DNA from 2 places in the Idiomarina sp. 017G genome. Region 1 is predicted to be linked to the other one. Evidence: predicted binding sites of a transcription regulator. Region 1 holds the regulator's gene; the other holds the start of a gene.

What was found. Region 1 encodes FliA, which starts transcription of late flagellar genes. Its sites were predicted from a motif close to CTAAAGNTNNNNNNNNNNNNGCCGATA; they were not measured.
Region 2: a site for FliA is predicted at 1,325-1,351, ahead of DEU30_RS08345 (DUF5610 domain-containing protein). Genes of this name have one in related genera too.

The regions. Positions count from the first base shown of each region.
Region 1 covers NZ_SNWT01000001.1:58,305-69,260, forward strand. The annotation lists gene flhA (flagellar biosynthesis protein FlhA) at 1-1,174, shown strand, start outside; gene flhF (flagellar biosynthesis protein FlhF) at 1,187-2,521, shown strand; gene DEU30_RS00305 (MinD/ParA family protein) at 2,578-3,450, shown strand; gene DEU30_RS00310 (RNA polymerase sigma factor FliA) at 3,443-4,168, shown strand; gene cheY (chemotaxis response regulator CheY) at 4,206-4,589, shown strand; gene DEU30_RS00320 (protein phosphatase CheZ) at 4,603-5,352, shown strand; gene DEU30_RS00325 (chemotaxis protein CheA) at 5,366-7,516, shown strand; gene DEU30_RS00330 (chemotaxis response regulator protein-glutamate methylesterase) at 7,532-8,692, shown strand; gene DEU30_RS00335 (ParA family protein) at 8,705-9,481, shown strand; gene DEU30_RS00340 (chemotaxis protein CheW) at 9,485-10,342, shown strand; gene DEU30_RS00345 (chemotaxis protein CheW) at 10,364-10,867, shown strand; gene DEU30_RS00350 (DUF2802 domain-containing protein) at 10,868-10,956, shown strand, end outside.
Region 2 covers NZ_SNWT01000005.1:81,955-92,910, reverse strand. The annotation lists gene DEU30_RS08370 (DUF3024 domain-containing protein) at 1-94, shown strand, start outside; gene DEU30_RS08365 (DUF6429 family protein) at 153-377, shown strand; gene DEU30_RS08360 (hypothetical protein) at 440-730, shown strand; gene DEU30_RS08350 (hypothetical protein) at 937-1,281, shown strand; gene DEU30_RS08345 (DUF5610 domain-containing protein) at 1,409-2,005, shown strand; gene DEU30_RS08340 (hypothetical protein) at 2,183-2,503, shown strand; gene DEU30_RS08335 (hypothetical protein) at 2,500-2,736, shown strand; gene DEU30_RS08330 (hypothetical protein) at 2,733-3,047, shown strand; gene DEU30_RS08325 (M90 family metallopeptidase) at 3,089-3,856, shown strand; gene DEU30_RS08320 (DUF748 domain-containing protein) at 3,890-6,250, opposite strand; gene blaOXA (class D beta-lactamase) at 6,467-7,270, shown strand; gene DEU30_RS08310 (hypothetical protein) at 7,318-7,692, shown strand; gene DEU30_RS08305 (hypothetical protein) at 7,716-9,173, shown strand; gene lepB (signal peptidase I) at 9,181-9,675, shown strand; gene DEU30_RS08295 (alpha/beta hydrolase) at 9,799-10,794, shown strand; gene DEU30_RS08290 (Fe-Mn family superoxide dismutase) at 10,846-10,956, opposite strand, start outside.

The DNA.
Region 1 (10,956 bases):
TTACTTTAAACTTAAGAAAACCAAGACTGAAGAAGGCGAACTGGTTGAAAAAGAACAGGAGCAGCAAGTTCAGCAGGCGCAACAAAAAGAGCTCAGCTGGGATGACGTACGCCACGTTGACACTATAGGTCTGGAAGTTGGTTATCGCTTAATTCCTTTGGTGGATAAGCAGCAGGGCGGTGAATTGCTGTCACGCATTAAAGGTGTACGTAAGAAGCAGTCTCAAGAGTTTGGTTTTCTTGTTCCGGCCGTACATATTCGGGACAACCTCGATTTAGGCCCCAACAGTTACCGCATTACTCTTATGGGTGTGACCATGGGTGAAGCTGAAATTCGTCATGACTGGGAGATGGCGATTAACCCGGGTCAGGTATTCGGTGAGCTGGACGGTGAGAAGACAAAAGATCCGGCCTTTGGCCTGGATGCTGTCTGGATCCGTCCTGAGCAACGCGAGCACGCTCAAACTCTGGGTTATACCGTGGTTGACGCTGCAACTGTAGTCGCTACTCACTTAAGTCAGATTGTAACCAACCATGCATCTCAGCTGCTGGGCCACGAAGAAGCACAAGAATTGCTGGATCGTCTGGGGCGTACTCATCCTAAGCTGGTTGAGGGGCTGATTCCGGATCTATTGTCACTGGGCAACTTTGTGAAAGTACTGCAGAACTTACTGGACGAAGGCATCGCGATTCGGGATATGCGCACTATTGTACAAACTTTGGTTGAGTATGCAGGACGTAGCCAGGACCCAGAAGTACTGACGGCTGCAGTCAGAATTTCACTGCGTCGGTTAATTGTTCAGGACATTGCTGAAGGGGCGGCGGAATTGCCCGTCATAACTTTGGCACCAGAGTTGGAACAGATGTTGCATCAGTCACTGCAAATGGCTGGTAATGACGGAAATCAGCAAGGCGCCGGAATCGAACCTGGTTTGGCCGAACGCCTGCAACAGTCATTACGCGAAGTGCATCAGCAGCAGGAAATGAACGGGGAACCTTCAGTACTGCTGACCTCAGGGCTTTTACGGTCAACCATGGCGCGTTTTGCGCGTCACGCTACCGATGGTATGCGCGTGTTGTCCTATCAGGAAGTACCGGATGATAAACAAATTCGCATTGTCAGCTCAATTGGTGGACAACAAAACGGTGGTGAACAAACCGCCACACAAGAGTAACGGGAGTCGCTTGTGAAGATTAAACGCTTTTTTGCCGAAGATATGCGCCGTGGATTGCAACAGGTTAAAGAAACCTTAGGTCCGGATGCGATTATCCTGTCCAATAAGAAAGTAAACGGTGGTATTGAGCTGGTTGCAGCCATTGACCCCGATGCGCAACAGGCACAGCCAATGGCTGATCAGGCCCCAAATGAGCCGGCTGCGTCAAAGACACCGGAAGTGCCGGCTGAGTCTTTGCAAGAGCTGTTGCAACGTCAGGCACAGGTTGCACAGCCCACACAGCCCACTGCTGCGCAAGCGACTACTGAACCGGCACAACGGCCAGAGCCGAAAGCCGAGCCACAAGAATTTAACGCTTCTCAACTCAGCGACGATATTTTTCCTGAACAAGTAAACGCACCGGCAGCAGACGACTCCCAGGCCATTGCTGAACTTCGCTCTCAGGTCAATGGAATTCGTCAGTTGCTGGAACACCAGTTAAGCGGCTTGATGAAACAAGAAATGGATCGTGAAGAACCAACCCGCTCTATGCTGATGAACCGCTTAATGGATATGGGCTTGAGCGAGCGAGTTGCCGACCAGATTGCCTGTTTTATTCCTGAAGGCGGATCAGATGATGAAGCCTGGGAACAGACTCTGCATTTATTAGAAGGTCAGCTGAATACGACCTCTGACGACATTTTGACGCGCGGTGGAGCGGTTGCGTTAGTCGGCCCTACCGGTGTCGGTAAAACCACGACCATTGCGAAGTTAGCCGCTCGTTATGCGCAACGCCATGGTGCCGATAAAGTGGCTTTAATTACCACCGACACCTTTCGTATTGGTGCCAGTGAACAATTACAAACCTATGGTCGTATCATAGGGTGTCCGGTCAAAGTGGCAAAAAATGCACAGGAACTGGCAGATGCATTACTTGCGCTACGTCAAAAAAGTCTTATTTTGATTGATACGGCAGGCATGGGTCAACGCGACAAGCGTTTGAACGAACAGTTAAGCCAGCTTATTCAGAATTCACGATTGCGGATTCGTCCTTACCTGGTGTTGTCTGCAACATCACAAAGCCAGGTGCTGATGGATGCGGTTAAACAATTTAAAGCACTGCCTTTGTCTGGTTGCATTTTTACTAAGCTGGACGAATGCTTAAGTTTAGGTGAGAGTATCAGCGTAGCAATAGAACATGGCTTACCGGTTGGTTATTTAACAAATGGTCAGCAAGTACCTGAAGACATTCGGGTAGCGGATGCCAACTTTATGGTTGCCGAGGCTGAGCGGCTGCTTGATAAAAGCATTTGTTCCTCAGTGTCAGACGTGCCAAAATCGTACTGGAATGAGGCGTTTTCTCGCTGAATTAGCCAATATAATATGAAGCTGTTATCAATCTAGTCAGAAAAGAGATACGCCCGATGGATCAAGCAAGCGGTCTGCGAAGAATGAAACAATCGAAAGTAAAAGTTATTGCGGTAACTGGTGGTAAAGGCGGCGTTGGGAAAACCAACGTGTCGCTGAATATGGCTATCGCAATGGCAAAGCAGGGCAAACGAGTATTAGTGCTGGATGCCGACTTAGGTCTGGCTAACGTCGATGTTATGTTAGGCCTGCGGGTTGAGCGCAACCTTTCTCATGTGTTGAGTGGGCAGTGTGAGCTGGAAGATATTCTGATTGAAGGCCCGGCAGGAATTAAAATTGTTCCGGCAACATCGGGAACGCGTTCTATGGTGGACTTGAGTGAATCTGAGCATGCTGGATTAATAAGAGCCTTCAGCCAGCTTCAGGGAAACTATGACGTATTAATTGTCGATACCGCAGCGGGTATTGGTAATACCGTTGTCAGCTTTGCCAGAGCGTCACAGGATGTTTTATTAGTGGTTTGTGATGAACCCACATCAATTACTGATGCTTATGCACTGATCAAAGTATTGAGCCGGGAGCAAGGCCTGTTTAAATTCAAGGTGGTTGCCAATATGGTAAGAAATCTGCGCGACGGACAAGTATTGTTCAATAAATTGACTAAAGTAACCGATCGGTTTTTAGACGTTGCTTTAGAGCTTGCCGCGATTATACCTTTTGATGACAACTTGCGTTTAGCTGTTAGAAAACAACAACCTATGGTACTGGCTTATCCAAAATCACCAGCCTCTTTAGCGATAAAAGCGTTGGCTAAGAAAGCCATTGACTGGCCTGTTCCGGCTCAAGCCGGCGGGCATTTAGAATTTTTTCTTGAACAATTGATAACTTCTGCCGATAACGAGAGTAAGCGGGATGTTGCCAATGAATAAAGCTGCCGTTTATGCCGCCACTGCTGACAACCGGAATGCCATTATTGAACAGCATACCGGGCTGGTTAAGCGTATTGCACACCATATGATGGCTAGACTTCCAGCCAGTGTGCAAGTGGATGATTTGATCCAGGCGGGCATGATTGGCTTATTAGAAGCTGCGCGTAACTTTGATAACACTAAAGGCGCCAGTTTCGAAACTTTTGCCGGCATTCGCATTCGTGGTGCGATGCTGGACGAAATTCGTCGTGGTGATTGGGCTCCGCGCTCGGTTCATCGTAATCATCGGCGTGTACTGGAAGCCATTCGTCAGGTTGAAAATGAAACCGGACGCGATGCAAAAGACACGGAAGTGGCCGCAAAGCTGAATATGGGTATGGATGAATATCATCATATTTTGCGGGATGTCAGCACGGGACGAATCGTTGGTATTGAAGATCTTGGTGTATCAGAAGATGCTATCATGCCAGAGCAGGTAACGGGTTCAGCTTATGAGCCACAAAGAGATGTTGAGAACGCGGCGTTTCATAAAGCGCTGGTTTCGACAATATCTTCGTTACCAGAACGTGAAGCTTTGGTGCTTTCGTTGTATTATGACGAAGAATTGAATTTAAAAGAGATAGGTGAAGTGCTGAGCGTGAGTGAATCACGAGTCAGTCAAATTCACAGTCAGGCAATGTTGCGACTGAAGTCGCGAATGCAAAATTGGGTTGAATAAACTTTGGTTGTAATCGAGAGCCTCAGTGGAGGGTGCTTTGGATAAAAATATGAAAATTCTCGTTGTGGACGACTTCTCTACAATGAGACGAATCATTAAGAACTTACTTCGTGATCTTGGCTTTACCAATATACAGGAAGCCGATGACGGTAATACCGCATTGCCCATGTTGCAGAACGGTGATTTCGACTTTGTCGTAACCGACTGGAATATGCCGGGTATGCAGGGAATCGACTTGCTGCGTGAAATTCGCAAGGACGATAACCTGGCTCATTTACCTGTGTTAATGGTAACAGCGGAAGCCAAGCGAGAGCAGATCATTATGGCAGCTCAAGCTGGAGTAAATGGTTATATTGTTAAACCATTTACAGCCGTAACGTTGAAAGAAAAGCTCGACAAGATTTTCGAACGAATCAGCTAAAGGGCGAACGACTATGTCTGATAACGCCCATGATATTTCTCTGGAGCAAGCCAAGGAATTAGTAGCCTTGCTTGAAGACGGGAAACAACAGCAGGCTAACCAATTACTGGAAGATGTTTACAACCGTCGTAATGACAAGTTGTTTACCTCTGTAGGCCAGTTAACAAGAGACCTCCACGAAGCGCTCCAGGACTTTCAGGTTGACCCTCGCATTGTGCAAATGACGCAGGATGATCTTCCGGACGCGCAAAATCGTCTGCTGTATGTCATTGAAAAAACTGAAGACGCCGCGAATCGCACGATGGATGCTGTAGAAGCCTGTCTGCCACTTGCAGACGACATGCATCACCGTGTTGAGAAAGTGATGCCGGCCTGGAACCGGTTGATGAGCAATGATATTCAGATAAATGAATTCAAGTCTTTATGTCATGAGGTCGATGACGTACTTAAGCGCTGTGGTGAAAACATGCCTCAAGTGCACGGGTTAATGACTGAAGTGCTTATGGCGCAAGATTTTCAGGATATTACCGGACAAGTTATTCGTCGGGTTATTCAATTGGTTGAAGACGTTGAAAAGAACCTGATTGAATTGCTGAAGATATTTGGTAAAGAAGAAGAACGTCGTAACGCGGAAAAAGCAGGGTCTGCGCCTAAGAAAGATGCAGCCCATGCCGAAGGCCCAATTATCGATGCTGATCAACGCGATGACGTGGTTGGCGGACAAGACGAAGTGGACGATTTGTTGTCCAGTTTAGGTTTCTAGGAGCATCAGTCGCATGAGCTTTGATATGGACGAAGACATTCTGCAGGATTTTTTGATCGAGGCTGGAGAGATCCTCGAGCAACTGTCTGAACAGCTAGTTGAACTGGAAAATGATCCGCAAAACAAAGATCTGTTGAATGCTATTTTCCGTGGCTTTCATACGGTTAAAGGTGGTGCCGGGTTCCTGTCTCTGGGAGCTCTGGTTGATACCTGTCATGGTGCGGAAAACGTATTCGATACCCTGCGTAATGGTCAACGTACGGTCACTTCCGACCTGATGGACGTGATTCTTCAGTCTTTGGATACTATCAATACTCAGTTTGCGCAGGTGCGCGCCAAAGAAGAACCTGAAGCAGCTTCACCGGAGTTGCTGGAATTATTGCATAAGTTGAGTGAACCAGAGTCTGAGGACGAAGCGCCTATAGAGGTTCCAAAAGATGAACCTGCCGAGGAAACAGATCCGGAACCAGAACCTGCAGCAGAAGAAAGCAGCAGCGACAGCATTGATGAAATTCAGGACGATGAGTTTGAAGCGTTGCTGGATGAGTTACACGGTGAAGGCAAAGGTCCCGGAAAAGAAGACAAGCCAGCGGCGTCCAAGCCCAAGGTAAATGAAGACAGTGATGAGATTTCAGATGATGAATTTGAGTCATTGCTGGATGAACTTCATGGCAGCGGCAAAGCGCCTCAAAGTGCTGAGAAAAAACAAGAAAAGCAGAAAGAGCCTGCAAAAGACGACGAAATAACAGACGACGAATTTGAATCCTTGCTGGACGAGTTGCATGGCAGTGGCAAAGCGCCGACACCGAAAGGTGATAAGCCTGCTAATGAGCCAGCACCGAAAAAGCCTGAACCCAAAGCGCAGCCGAAACCTGCGGCAAAACCAGCATCCAAACCAGAACCGAAGCCTGAGCCGAAATCAGAGTCTAAAGCGAAACCAGCAGCGGCTCAGCCGGTAGATAAAAAGCCAGCTGCACCAGCGCCTGCTCCGGTTGAAACTACTGTGCGGGTTGATACCAAGCGCTTAGATGAAATTATGAACATGGTCGGCGAGCTGGTACTGGTCAGAAACCGTTTGTTGAGCCTGAGTAATTCTGATGAGTCAGACAGTGCTGAAATGGGCAAAGCTATTTCGAACCTGGATGTTGTCACTGGCGACTTACAGGGCGCGGTGATGAAAACCCGGATGCAGCCAATTAAGAAAGTGTTTGGCCGTTTCCCTCGGGTTGTCCGTGACCTGGCTCGTAGCCTGAAGAAAGAAATCAATCTTGAGATGTACGGTGAAGAAACCGATTTAGATAAGAACTTAGTTGAGGCTCTGGCCGATCCTTTGGTGCATTTGGTTCGTAACTCTGTTGACCATGGTATCGAAATGCCGGATGAGCGTGAAGCGAATGGTAAGTCGCGCTCAGGAACCGTCACCTTGTCGGCGTCTCAGGAAGGTGACCATATTATGCTGTCGATTAAAGACGATGGCGCTGGTATGGACGCTGAAAAACTAAGAGGCATAGCCGTTAAAAAAGGCATTATGGACGCAGACTCCGCTGCACGTTTAAGCGATGAAGATGCTTATAACTTGATTTTCGCGGCAGGTTTTTCGACCAAAGAACAAGTTTCGGATATTTCCGGTCGTGGAGTTGGCATGGACGTGGTTAAGACCAAAATCAGCCAGCTCAACGGTAGCGTTAAAATTAACTCAGAGTTAGGTAAAGGTACTGAACTCTTGATTAAAGTGCCGCTGACTCTGGCAATATTGCCGACGCTAATGGTCGCCGTAAAAGATCAGACTTTTGCTTTGCCGCTTGCTGTTGTCAGTGAAATTATCGACCTGGATATGAAGCGCACCAATACCGTAGACGGACAGTTGACTCTCATTGTACGTAACCGTGCTATTCCGCTGTTCTTCTTAGAGAAATGGCTGGTACGTAATCCGGATGGTTCTGCCCGCAATGAGCAAGGTCACGTGGTGGTAGTGCAAATAGGCAACCAGCAAGTAGGCTTTGTGGTGAACGCACTGATTGGTCAGGAAGAAGTGGTTATTAAACCCTTAGATAAGTTACTGCAGGGTACGCCAGGAATGGCCGGGGCAACAATTACCAGCGACGGTGGTATTGCTCTGATAGTCGATGTGCCCAGCATGCTTAAGTATTACGCCAAAAGATAACGGGACAAACCGTTCATGACTGTAAAAGTTCTCGTGGTAGACGACTCGGCGTTCTTCAGACGCCGGGTGACTGAGATTTTAGAAGACAATACCAACATTAAAGTGATTGGTAGTGCGAATAATGGCGAAGAAGCGGTAGAACAAAGCCGAACCCTTAAGCCGGACGTTATTACCATGGACATTGAAATGCCGGTAATGAACGGCATTGATGCTGTAAAAGCCATTATGAGCAGCAATCCTTGTCCTATTTTGATGTTCAGCTCCTTGACTCATGAGGGGGCGACAGCAACGCTGAACGCACTCGAGGCGGGAGCCGCAGACTTTCTGCCGAAGAAATTTGAAGATATCGCCCGTAACCGCGACGAGGCAGTAAAAACTCTGCAAGATCGCGTTATAGCGATTGCGAGGCAGCCGGTAAGCCGAACGTCTGCGCGAGCATCAACACCGCCGCCTGTTGCGAAGCAACCTGAACGTTCGTCTGAACCTACTACAGCGCTGGATCGTATCCGGCAACGTAATAATGAACTGCAAAGTCAGCGTGAAAGTGATGCACGGACAGCGACATCGGCTGGCGCATTAACAATAAACCGGGCTTATCAATTACTGGCGATAGGAACCTCAACCGGTGGTCCTGTTGCATTGCAAAAAATATTGACTCAATTGCCCGGCAATTTCCCTTATCCTATTGTTATGGTTCAACACATGCCTGCGGCTTTTACCAAGGCCTTTTCACAGCGTCTGGATGGTCTGTGCCAAGTGCATGTTAAAGAAGCTGAAGACGGTGATGTGCTAAAAGCCGGAACCGCGTATTTAGCGCCGGGCGGCAAACAGATGATGGTTGAAGGCCGTCCGGGTAGCGCCAGATTACGGATAAAAGATGACACTAGCGGGCGTATTACTTATAAGCCGAGTGTCGACTTAACCTTTGCCAGCTTATCGAAAACCTACATGGGCAAAGTGCTGGGTGTCATTTTAACCGGCATGGGTGCTGATGGCCGTGATGGTTCACGAATGCTGAAGGATCAGGGTGCGACTATCTGGGCTCAGGATCAGGCCAGCTGTGTTGTGTACGGAATGCCACAAGCGGTTGCCCAGGCGGGCATTTCAACCCGCAGTATCAGCCTCGAAGGAATGGCCAAGGCTATTATGAAAGAAGTCGGTTACAGCGGCTTATAGCAGGATGAGTGAATGATCGTATGGACGGTAGCTAATCAAAAAGGCGGGGTCGGAAAGACCACCACAACCGTTGCGCTGGCAGGCCTATTGGCTGAACAGGGTAAGCGAGTCCTTTGTATTGATACTGACCCCCATGCGTCATTAACCTACTATTTTGGGATTGATTCAGAATCGCTGGAGTCCGGCTCTTTTGATGTCTTCAGTGCTGGTAAAGCTGTAAGTGCAGATTTGATGCGCCGCAGTATTTTGCCTACCCAGTTTAAGCATCTGAGCGTTATGCCTGCCACTATGGCACTGGCGACGCTGGATCGTAAACTCGGCACTCAGGATGGTATGGGACTGGTCTTAAAACGTGGACTGGCAATGGTCGCTGATGATTTCGACTATGTTCTTATTGATGTGCCGCCCGTGCTGGGAGTTCTTATGGTCAACGCCCTTGCCTGTTGCCAGAGAGTATTGATTCCAGTTCAAACTGAGTTTTTAGCGCTCAAAGGGCTAGAGCGCATGATGCGAACCTTAACGTTAATACATAAGTCTCGCGGTGAGAATTACGCTTATACTATTATCCCGACACTTTATGACAAGCGAACCAATGCGTCTTTGCAAACGTATAAGAAGCTCATTGCACGTTATGGTCGCTCGGTCTGGAATGGCATGATCCCAATAGATACAAAATTCCGCGATGCCTCTAATGAGCAGCTCACACCTTCTGCTTATGCACCGAAATCGCGAGGGGTGTTGGCTTACCAGTCACTATTAACTAATTTGAAGCAGCTGGAAGAGCGTTGATTTATGACGACTAGACGCGATAACAGTGAAGCCGCTATGGCAGAATACCTCAATGCTTTACTGCTTGAGGAAGAAACGGTTGAGTTTGACAATGAACCGGTTAAACGGCTATTAGAGCAAGCGGCACCGAAAATTCAGGCGGTTGCTGAGGAAGAAACGGTTAGCTTAAACCGTGAACAGGATTTATTACCTTTAGTTTCTGCAAAAGCGGACGATAGCTATAAAGAACCAGAGGTTGAAACGGTTACGGAAACAGAAGTTGAAACAGAAACTGTTGACCTGACAACCACTGAGACAGACATTGATACGGAAGTACATACTGACACCGAAACGGAAGTGGAAACTGAAGTCTTTGAGGTTTCTGAGCCTCCAGCGGAGCCACTTCCCGATGCGATGTCAGAGTATATGGAACAGGACTTTCAGGCGTTATTTTTTAAAGTGGCAGGCTTAACTCTGGCCGTGCCGCTAAAAAGCCTGGGAGGCATCCATCAACTGGGCAAAATTAGTCCGCTGATGGGAAAACCGAAATGGTTCCGCGGTATTATGACTGAGCGTGACAATAAACTGCAGGTGGTTGATACGGCTCGTTGGGTCATGCCGGAAAAATGTACACCGGAGCTGGAAGAAAGTTTAGATTATCAGTATTTAATTACTTTGAATCACAGCCCATGGGGACTGTTGTGTGAAGAATTAGTGACCAGTGAACCTTTGCAGCCGCAATCGATTCAGTGGCGTAAGGAAACAAATAATAAGCGACCCTGGCTTGCCGGGGTTGTCCGTGACAGAATGTGTGCATTGCTGGATGTTAACGCATTGATTACACTTCTGGATAAAGGTCTGGGACATATCCAGCAAGATTAATAACGCATGGCGGAGTAAGAGATGAGTAAAGACAATCGCGCTATCAAGAATGAAACTGACGTTGATGGGAATGACGAAGTTCTGCAGTGGGTAACTTTCCAGCTGGAACAGGAAACTTACGGTATCAATGTAATGCAGGTTCAGGAAGTGCTGCGCTACAGCGAAATTGCTCCCGTACCCGGCGCACCCAGTTACGTATTAGGTATTATCAATTTGCGCGGTAACGTGGTTACCGTTATTGATACGCGCCTGCGCTTTGGCTTGCAGACGACCGAAGTCACAGACAATTCACGTATTGTGATCATTGAGTCTGAACAGCAGGTTATTGGCATACTAGTCGATAGCGTTGCCGAGGTGGTTTATCTGAAAACCTCAGAAATTGATAGCGCTCCGAATGTGGGTACTGACGAGAGTGCTCGCTTTATTCAAGGCGTAAGTAACCGAGATGACGAACTCTTGATTCTGGTTGACCTGGATAAAATGCTCACCGATGAAGAGTGGGATGAAATTTCCCGTCTGAGCTAAATGATGACGAACTGGTTATTTGCTATTTCAGCGCTGGCTCTTGGGCTGGCGCTTATTGCTTTAGTCGCGGTGGTTATTACCTCGCGGCG
Region 2 (10,956 bases), on a different contig from region 1:
GTGGCATGCCTACGAGCCTAAAAGCCAGGTAAAAACAATTGACCAAGTTTTTAAAGTTGTAAGTGAAGATGAGTTTTGTTGTTTTTTCGGATAAGCCGTATAGGAAACCGCTAAGTTCTCCATTAAACAAAGCCATCATTGGAGGATGATCTATGGCAATTGACGAAGATAAAATCGATGAGTCCGTTTTGGCTTTGCTATATCTAGCATTGCATGATGACAGTCGGGCTTGGAAGTCTTTTGACTGGGATGCAATGAACCGACTTCACGAAAAAGGACTCATTGGTAACCCGGTCGGTAAGGCAAAGTCTGTTGTGTTCACCGAGGAAGGATTAAAAGAGTCAGAGCGCTTGTTTCGGGAGTTGTTTACCACTTGATTACTAAATGTCCACTAAGTGTCCACCCGTATGTTCAAAGGTTATGAGTTAAGGAGCTATTATTGAATTCAATGGATCTTAAACGGGCGGAAAAACTGTCTTTCAACTTACTCATAGCATCCGTAGCGCTGGCCGTGCTTATTTTTCTAGTAGTAAGTTTGACTGGTGACGGTTGGGCTCAAATTGCTGGTTTTTTTATGGGATTTTGCGTTGGCGGCTTTTTGGCTGTAGTTCCTGCACTATATTCTGGTTATATTCTAATAAAAACGAATGCGAGTTCAGCTAACCTAAAGTCAGTTTTAGCACTCTCAGTTGTGTGGTTTATGACAGTATGCGCTTTATATGTCTTTTAGAAGATAACAAATTATGACAACCCTTATAACCGTAATTGCCGTTTTGCTACTCGCAGCAGTATTAAACTTCCGGAGGTTTCGGTGATTGTCAGGAAAATGGAAGAGAGGGATCTTGAAGCTGTAAGCGCCATCTGCCTAGCCTCGTTTCTTCAATCTGTAGCTGATAGCTTGTCTGATGAGAGCTACAAAAAGAAAAGGAGTATCGAATGGAGTATTTTTACTTACTAAGCTTATTAGGGCCGCTTTCATTAGTTGTTGTTCTTTTTATGCTTCGCTCATCGCGTTTAAATAATCCCGAACATGTTTTGCAAGAAACGGGAGATTCTGTACGGATTCTTCATACTCCTTTGGCCAGGGTCGTGCCCTCTCTGGGGAAACTCATTAACAAACACAAGGTAGCTCGTATTCAGAAAGCTGACAGAATTGTGACTGTTTTCAATCAGAGCTCAAATGCAATTGATATCACTCTGTCGAAAAAGCACCCCGACGTGGTGTTTAACCGAGCTGGTTCGTTATTTCCAAATGCTGAGAAAGTGGTTATCAATAGCTAGTAATGAGCATACTTGGGCTGGTCAATGCTGCTGTGGAAAAAGATTAAACTTTAACCAGTAGCTGCCGTTAACAAGTTACGGGCTATACTAAAATTAAGCTATAGCCGAACTTTTCAGGAGCAATATTATGTCAATTACTACAGGTAATAGCACCTCCGTAACGGGTTCTGGCAAGCAGAACAGTCCGGCAAAAACCGACGACAACCGTAACAGTATGAAAGAGATGGCGGCGCAGTCTAAGCAGGCAAACAATGCCGGTATTTTGCGCGCTCATGAACGGGTATCGCTGAACAGTAATAATGATTCGCTCAGCTTATTGTACAAAACGGCGCTGGAAGGCATTAACGCCGAGCTGGAACCGGTAATGGGCAAAAACGCCACGCAGAAAATTTACGACTCCGGCGTTGATACTTCTCCTGAGGCCACGGCTGATCGCATTGTTTCTTTTGCGACCAATTTTTATGGCCGCTACAAGGAAATGAACCCGGGCGAATCGGAAGAAGAAACTCTGAATAATTTCATGGAAGCTATTACTGGCGGTATCGAAAAAGGCTTTGATGACGCCAAAAATATTCTTACAGGCTTGCAAGCCTATCAAGGCGAAGTCGAAAGTGGTGTCGACAAAACCTACGATTTAGTCATGAAAGGCCTGGACAGTTTCCGTGAAAAAATGCTGGAACTGGCAGCCGAATCAGAAGAGTCTGAAAATAGTGCTGAGGACTAACCTCAGCGCTTTGCTCCCCGAATACACCTCGGCTAAGTACTTTCGATAAGTTCAGCATCTAACCTTTGAATTGTTGATGTATAGAGTCATCAAGTTAAGTAAATGTGCTGGTAATGTTTTAATTTCAAAAGGTAGTATAGTCTCCTCAATACCCTATGGAATACAAAGGACAAACTGTTGGCTCCCCCTGATCACAACACAGATATTGTAGGAAAGTTTATTGATGTGTCTTTGTATCGGGAGCTTGCAGAGACAATACCGGATGAAAATCTGGAAATTATTGAACAGATTCCCCAGAAAGATAAAGAGCAGATAGTTAATGCTTACAAACCCTACCTGAATGGCATGGAACTCAGCCCTTTTGCCGTCACCTTAGGCGATAACGTGCTTTTTACAAATTCTGTTGGTACTGTCTACTACGTTGATTTTGACTTTGGTGTTTTCGATATGGGTAGATCTCTCGATGAGTTTGTTGCTGAGTTGAAGAGTGGGTTATGAAACACGAACTATGGACTGAAGGTGAAAAATCACAGACGTTTTGTCTTTCCGGCCCTCGGGGTGATAGTGCCCGGGGTTTGTTAGGGCCTGGAGCGAAACTAGCCTGGACCTGCGAAGCTTCATCTTACTTTGAAGCTATGACCAAATATTACGAGTATATGGGTTGGGGAGAATACAAAAGTGGCTTCCCGGAGCAGGATAAAAAAACATATAAAGAGCTGGGCTGGGAATGAAACTGAGTATTGGAATAATCATCGCTATTTTCCTGGTGATATCGGGTCTATGGGCTGCCGATATTGCTAGTGATCGTGGCAATAAAGTAAAAATTACGGAAGCTGTGTCGGCATACAGCAATTGGGAATGTGGCTACTCCAATAAGTCGGGGTGCAGCGTTGTATTCGATGTTCCGGCCGGAACTGACCATGACGTTAAACGGATACGATACGGCAAAGACTTTATGGCCATTCAGATTAACCAGGATGGTTTAAGCGGCTGGGTGTTTTCAGGGAAAGGAGTGCAAACTCTTGCGAAACCAAGTAGTTAATCAACTTCACTATTGCGTTTCTGTTCAACGCCGAGGACGTTATGTTTAAGCGATTACGCAATTGGTTTGAGAACAGACGCATTAGAAAAATGGGGTTCACGATAAGTGAGTGGGAGTCAGCGGTAGCTGACTGGCCGGTAATGGCGCGCTATCAAGGCGCGGAGCGCGATGCTCTGCGAGATATGGCGTTCCGTTTTCTGGTTCGTAAAAACTTTGCGTCAGGCGGGGATTTTCAGTTCACCGATGCGATGTGCCTAAAAATAGCAACCATGGCTTGTGTGCCCGTTTTGCACCTTGGGTTAGATTGGTACGATCATTTATACACCATTATTCTTTACGAAGGGGACTTTGTTCCTAATCGTCCGTATCGTAGCGACGACGGCGTTGTTCACCCTCAAAGCCCTGGGTTAAGCGGTGAAGCATGGCTGCGCGGTCCGTTAATTCTCTCCTGGCAGTCGGTTTGCCAAACCGGGCCTCATGCTCGTCATGGAAAAGCCAGTAATGTTGTTATTCATGAGTTTGCCCACAAACTCGATATGTTGCGCGATGGTGCTAACGGTGCGCCGCCTATGCATCCGGATATGAAGCCCGGCGAATGGCACGATATTTTTTCGGCTGCCTGGGAAAGGCTGCAGAGCGATTCTATCCATCATAGGCCGTTACCGCTTGATGGCTATTCGTTAACCAGCCCGGCTGAATTTTTCGCGGTATGTAGCGAAACCTTTTTTGAAGACCCTCAGAACATGAAAGAGCACATGCCCGAGGTTTACCGGTTGTTATGTCAGTTCTATCGACAGCGTCCTTGCTGACGAATATTGCTGTGCTCCAACAGCGCGGGCGGCTTAATCCGTTGTAACAGCAAGTTCCATGGCAATCCGTTCGCCTTCTACTGAATCGACTTCCTGAGGCTCTTTAATACGCACCCGCCCAGAGAGTATACCGCTCTCCGAACTGTTGACCAAGGCGTCGCGTACGGCCTCTGCACGTGCATTTGCAATGGCTTTGAGTTCCTCATTTGTAATCGATTGTGCGGCTATTACCTTTTCAGCTAAGTTATTGCGATAGGCCAGAGCGTCGAACTTCGCTTCATTGGATGCTTCACTTGGTTTTTCAGTGAAGCGGTCTTTCAGGGCTTCGAGTTCTGTGTCCGGGTAATGAGAGGAGAATATTGCTTCCATAGCGGCCTGATTCGACTCGCTTGTCAGGCTTGGCTCCTCTATCTCGCGTCCTTCTTCCGCCAGACGTTGTTGTAATACTTTCATCGCTTTATCTTCTTTCAGAGCAGGAGCATCGAAAGCCCGGTTGAATGGACCTGCTAGCCCCAGAGCAAGAGCTGGCCGCTTGTTGAGCGCCTCGCGAAGCTTAGCGATGCGTTCGCGCTGGGGAGGGAGTAAATTGGTACGTCCCTCCGGAAATTCAACTTTACCCATTTCTTCTGAGTCCGCGCCTACAAGATTAGCTAAAAAGCTGAAAGGTGCGGTAACGACAGACTTAATAGCGTCTCCCACAGCCTGTTGGATAACTTTGCCAAAGTCGAACTGCGGGTTGCCAACATCTCCACTCACCGGCAGATTTAGGTCAATGACACCGTCGCTGTCCTGCAGCAATGCAATGGCGAGGTCCAGCGGTAGATCCATAGCGTCGCTGGATTCCATTTTTTCGCCGAGTTTCAGGTCATGTAGCACCAAGTTATTCTGTCCGTCTAGCTTTTCCTCATTAACGGTGTAATCGAGATCAAGATCCATCGTGCCGTCTGCTATTTTTCGGCCAGCGAAGTTCACAGTGTAAGGAGAGTATTCCGGGATCTGAAGGTTACGGAATCTAACATTAATAGTAGTCTGGCGCGTTGGATGCCAGGCGTGAACGGTGCCGTTTACCTGTGCCAGGCCAAATTCTGCTACCTCACCTTCAAGCTTCACCCGTGCAGCCTCAGACGAATCTGAACTCAAAGTAGACACTTCTCCGCTTAGCGTATGAATACTTGTAGAGAAGGGCAGCGGCAGAGAGTTATCGGAAAACTGAACGTCTCCGTCAGAGAGCTCAACACCTTCTATAGTGATACCGAACGGTTCGGTTTCCTCGCTTTTATTTGTATCGCCTTTTGTGTCGGCTGGCGCATGAACGACAAGTTGTCCGAAGTTAGTGGTTTTGTCCTGGTTAATGACCACCCGGCCAGACAAGCCTTTAACGACAATGGGCGCTGTTTCAATCTCTTTGCTTGCTATGTTCAAATCAAACTGTTCGGTTTGAAGGCTATCCCATCCAAGGAGAGTCTCGTCGTTAGAGGCTTCTTTGATATTCAGCGTGTTAATACTGGCAGAGCCTTTAAAAGTAAAAGGTTGTTGTGCATTGGTACTCATTTGCCCATTCAGAGTCAGTGTTCCGTTTTCGAGTTGCACGTTCATAAACTGCTGTAGGTAAGGGGCTGCCTGCTTAAGCGCCAACTCATTAATTTCGGCATTTCCTTCCAGAGCTGGGCTCGGCAATAATTGAAAAGTTCCGTCGAAGGCGAGTTTACCGCCCTTTGTAAGTTGACCATTCAGGCGCAGCGGGAAGCTGGCGTCATTTTGCAGGGTGAAATCTTTTACCCAGAGGCCGATGTTCTGCAAAGCCAGTGATACCTGTTTGGGCTCAGCGTCGTCAGCAGCTGTTACGTCTTTTAGATTGTCAGCAAAACGCAGAACGCCGTTTTCCAACTTAAAGTCTCTGATGCGTAAGGCAGACATTTTCGCAGACTCTTCTTTCCCTGATTCTTTTTTCTCCGATTCTGGATCAGAGCTTTCGGCGGCGAGACGGGATAAGCGCGTTTCACCTGAGATAAAGCGTTCTTCCTGAATCATTAGCTTGTCTATGCGAATTGCGTCGAAAGTCCAGGTTTGGTCAATAATGCTCGACCATTCCAGGTTGACGAACAGATTGCCCCAGCCAAGTAACCGCCGGTCATCTTTGTCATTTAGCGTAACGCCGTTCATTCTAAGCGTTAGTGTATACGGGTTGGTTTGCACCGACTCTATGCGCAACTCACGGCCAAAATCTTCTTTAGCCGTATTCACCGCAACGTACTGGATTACCCAGGGTAGGGCAAAAAAGCCCAGCAAGGTGTAGAGAATAATCAGTACCAACAGCCAGAACCGAACGCGACGCGGGGAGGCCCATTTTTCTCGCAGATAGTTGCCGAATTGACCAAGTGAGCTGCCGTGCATAATAGAGCCTCCGTTAAAGCGAGTAATAATGCACAGTGTAGCCGCCCGAGCGGCCAGCGTCACTTTCGTGTAACGTAAATTTTATTGCGGTACTCTTGCTGGCTATGGTGTAGTAAATAGTTGTGGAACCTAAGGACTGTCGAAGCACCATTTCCACAGATGCCAGTAAAGTAAGCCATAGAATCAAAACGTAGCGCCAGACCTTTTGGAGACAACATGAAATTTAGCTTAATCATGCTTTTTATATTGAGCTTTGCCGCTCCCGTGTGTGCGGAGACTCAGGAGCGCTCTGATTGGGGAAGCGTATTCGAAGAATATGAAGTTCAGGGCACTATTGTCGTAGTCGATGGACGTGAAAATGACCAGACGACATTTGTGTTCGATAAAGAAAGAGCTGCAAAACGGTTTTCACCTGCGTCAACATTTAAGATCCCACACACGCTTTTTGCCCTTGATGCAGGCGTCGTTCAGGACGAGTTTGAGGTGTTTAAGTGGGATGGAGTGGAACGCAGTTTTGCAGGACACAATAGTGACCAGAACCTGCGCTCGGCTATACGTAACTCAACTGTTTGGGTTTATCAGCAGTTCGCAGAAGGCATAGGAGCCGAAAAAGCGAAAAGCTATTTAAAGCGCATTGATTATGGAAATGCAGCTCCGTCTGACGATATCCGTAATTATTGGCTGGATGGGAAGTTGGCTATTTCTGCCAATGAACAGATTGCCTTTTTGCAAAGGCTTTACCGTAACGAATTGCCTTTTGCGGTAGAACATCAGCGGCTAATAAAAGATCTGATGATTGTTGAAGCTGAGCGGAACTGGATTTTGCGGGCAAAAACCGGCTGGGAAGGCAGTTTTGGCTGGTGGGTAGGCTGGGTCGAATGGCCTGAAGGTCCGGTATTTTTCGCATTGAATATCGACACGCCGAACCGCATGGCGGATCTTGGCAAACGTGAAAAAATCACACGTGAGATTTTGACTTCTATTGATGCCTTACCGGGCCGTACAGCTGAAAAGAAATAGTCAACGTCGTTGAAGTGGCGCAACAGAAAAAGTATAAGAAATGAAATATGAACATTGAAATTGAAAGTTACTATGAGTTGTTGGCCTTACATAAGACGCTAATGGCCGTTAAGTTCGACGAATACTCTTCTCTCAAAGACGCGCAAGGTAGCCCTTTGACGGCAAGTCTGGCTTTTAAGGTGTTCGATTTACTCGTCTCATCCAGTTTCGACGACGGCCAGAAAAATCGAGCTCAAGACTGGCTCGATTGGCAGCGCGCCGACAGGAAACGACTGGAAACAAAGTTACTTCTTAAGCATATAGCTGACTCAGCTTGGTGGGGCGAGGCCGCTCCCCAGGAACGAGAAGAGTACGTACGGGACTTCATGGCTCCGCTGATATTGAGCGATGACGCATTTAATGAAATTCTCAAACATGAATAACAACCCTTTGAGGCTTGCACTTAATGGTATTCGAAAACTTTCTTGAGGCAGTTGAAGGCCCTGATCGAGACTTAAACTTTGCGATTAAGTCCGGTAGCAAAAAAACATTAGGCATTATTGGTAAGCTCTCGCAGAACGTGAATGCTTATGATGATGAAGCAAAGCATATACTCGTACGCCAGTTGTTCTCATTGGCTGCCAATATTGACCTTCGTGACAAGAAAAGTGGTCAGCTTATTGCGGCTATTGGAACCTACTTTTTAAAAGCGGCTAAATCGGCAGAGAGTGCGAAATTTATATTTAACGAGTGGTCTAGGCGACTGCTTTATCTGGACTATAACAAGAAAGAAGAGTGTCAGGCGGCGTACCAATGGTTGCTGTTACTAAACCAAAGCGACGGAAGCGCACCGAGCCCGCGTGAGCTGGTAAAAGTATTTGATGAGTCGCAACCTATTCTCAGCGAAATCTACGAGAAAATATCAGCGGTTTCTAATGCCGAAGGTTTGCTGGTTGATAAATCAGGCCTTCAGCCGGGTTACAAGCTCGTCGAAACCTTTTTAACGACTTGTTTTTATCATTCAGACAACTGCCCCTCCAATTATGAGTTATGGGTGCTTAGCTGTGTCGAAAGAGACATTAACTTCGGTAATGGCTTGATTCTGTCTGTATTACAACGCTCCGATGAGCATCCTCAGGTTGTGGCACGGCTCATTGATTTATATATAACCTCTATGGTTGATGAAAACGATGGTGGCATGGCCTGGCGGCTTTTCTTTGATTTATTCGATTCTGAGGAATACCCGGCTCAGCAGCTAAATCAAATAATCGTTTATCTGGAGCCTAAAGTCAGACAGTGGACTGATGAGCAAAACGAGCACGCAATTAATTGTCTATTTGCTCCTGAGCAGGACGAAAATGACTCGGCTAAAAAATTACTCACTGGCTCAAAAGGGGCCGGGAAGCTGGCGAAATTACTGACCTCCAATGGAAGCGGTAGTGGAGCTAAGCAATTATCGGGTCTGCTGGCGCGGGATTTGAGCCCGGCATACAAGCTTCCTACCGGCGGTGAAGCTCAGTTCGAAGATTTGAATTTTAAATTAATGGTTATTGATGAGCTCATGTACATTCATAAGTTGTTGTCTCCTGAATTTAATTTAAGAGACTTCGCTAAAGCCTATGACGCGAGAGAAATTTCAGTTTCAGGTTATGAAAGCATACCTGAGGCTCTGGATTACATGAGGGGGCTGGCTATTCCGAAGGAGCTACTGTCCCGTATTACTCATTTAAGTTATGACGCTTCAAGAGAAATTTACGGTCAGCTAGTACCTTTCTGGGATGGTGAAGATGACCGTTTTGGGGTGTCCTCATTAAGCGACTTAGATAAGTTGGAAAATATTCAGAAAATAGAAGGTTTCAACGAACAGCTGGTTGATTCATTTTCACCAGTTATTGAAAGCAAAAATATAACAGTTATTAAGTAGCTTAAAGATGAGAAAAAATGTTCTTTTAATAATTACGATATTGTTTAGTGTATCTGCTTTTAGCCGTGAATTCGTTCAAAATGGTTCCTCAATGGAGCCGACAATAAAAGCCGGGCAGACAGTTGAAATAGGGATTCTTTCGTCTTTCGGCTATGAACCCAGCCGCTGGGATGTGGTTGTCGTGAAAAATCCTCAGCAATTTAATCTTTTGGTTTTCAGAATTGTAGGTCTTCCTAATGAAACGATTCAGATCGAAGAAGATGGTGTCTATATAAATGATGAGAAAGTAAAGCTACCAGATAAGCTGATTGAGTCTGGAGTGCAGTATTTGCCGGCATCTGCAGTGATAAAAGATAAAAAATATTCTAATAGCTTATATACAACAGGCGAAGAAGAATATTTCCTTCTTGGTGATAACACGGTTAATTCCAACGATAGCCGCTTTGAACTTGGTATTATCCATCGCAGCTTGATACTTAATAAAGTTGAGGGTGATCTCTGATACTGACCTATTCCGCTAGCTTGGAGTGTACTCTTGAGTTTTGCAGATGTCGTAGAAAGGAACTATCGTGTCTAAATGCTGACCGAGATAGTAACGACTATAAGTTAAACTAAGGATTTGCACATGCGTACCTGGATTTATACCGTGTTTACCGTTTTTCTTTTGGGAGCAATAGCTCCTGCTTCTGCTGACGACCATTCGCCGGAATATGATGCCCGCTTAAGTGGCTATTCTTACCCTTTTGAAGTTCATACCTTTGAATTTGACAGCCAGCGACAGAAACTGGAAATGGCTTATATGCACTTACCGGCGAAAGGCGAACAGCCGACGGTTTTGTTGCTGCATGGAAAAAATTTCGCAGCCGACTACTGGGAGAAAACCGCTAACTATCTTCACGAAAAAGGCTACGGGATACTTATGCCGGACCAAATCGGTTTTGGGAAGTCCTCCAAACCGAAGCATTATCAGTTTTCCTTCGAAGCTTTGGCAGATAACACTAAAGGGTTAGTGGAGTCGCTTGGAATCGATAAGCTTGTTGTGATGGGTCATTCTATGGGCGGCATGCTGGCTACCCGCTATGCCCTGAACCATGCCGACAATGTCGAGAAACTGGTGCTGGTTAACCCGGTAGGCCTGGAAGACTATCTGCGTTATGTGCAATACAAAGATCCGGCCTTCTTTTATGAGAACGAGCAGGGCAAAACCATTGATAAAGTCCGGGCCTACCAGAAGAAAAATTACTATGACGGTAAATGGTCAGAGGATTACGAAGCGTTAATTAAAATTCACGAAGGCTGGATAAACGGCGATGACTGGAGCTTGGTTGCCTGGAATAACGCGTTGACTTACGACATGATTTTTACCGGTAATGTATCTAACGAGTTTGACCAATTAACGGTACCAACGCATCTAATTCTGGGAACCCGGGACACCACCGGCCCCGGGCGTGGTTGGAAAAAAGACGGCGTAGACTATGAGCTGGGCCGCTACGACCAATTAGGCGAAATAGTGGTTGAGCAAATTCCTGATGGTTATTTGTATGAGCTGGAAGGCCTTGGTCATATGCCGCAGTTTGAAGCGTTTGACCGTTATCGCGAGCAGTTGGATAATATATTTTAGTAACAAAAAAGGCGCCAAACGGCGCCTTTTTTAATCATTCACAAGTTTGCCTTAAGCAAAGTTCTTGTTCACGAAGTCCCAGTTTACCAGCTTCCAGAAAGCTTCTAAGTAGTTAGGACGAGAGTTACGGTAGTCGATGTAGTAAGCGTGTTCCCACACATC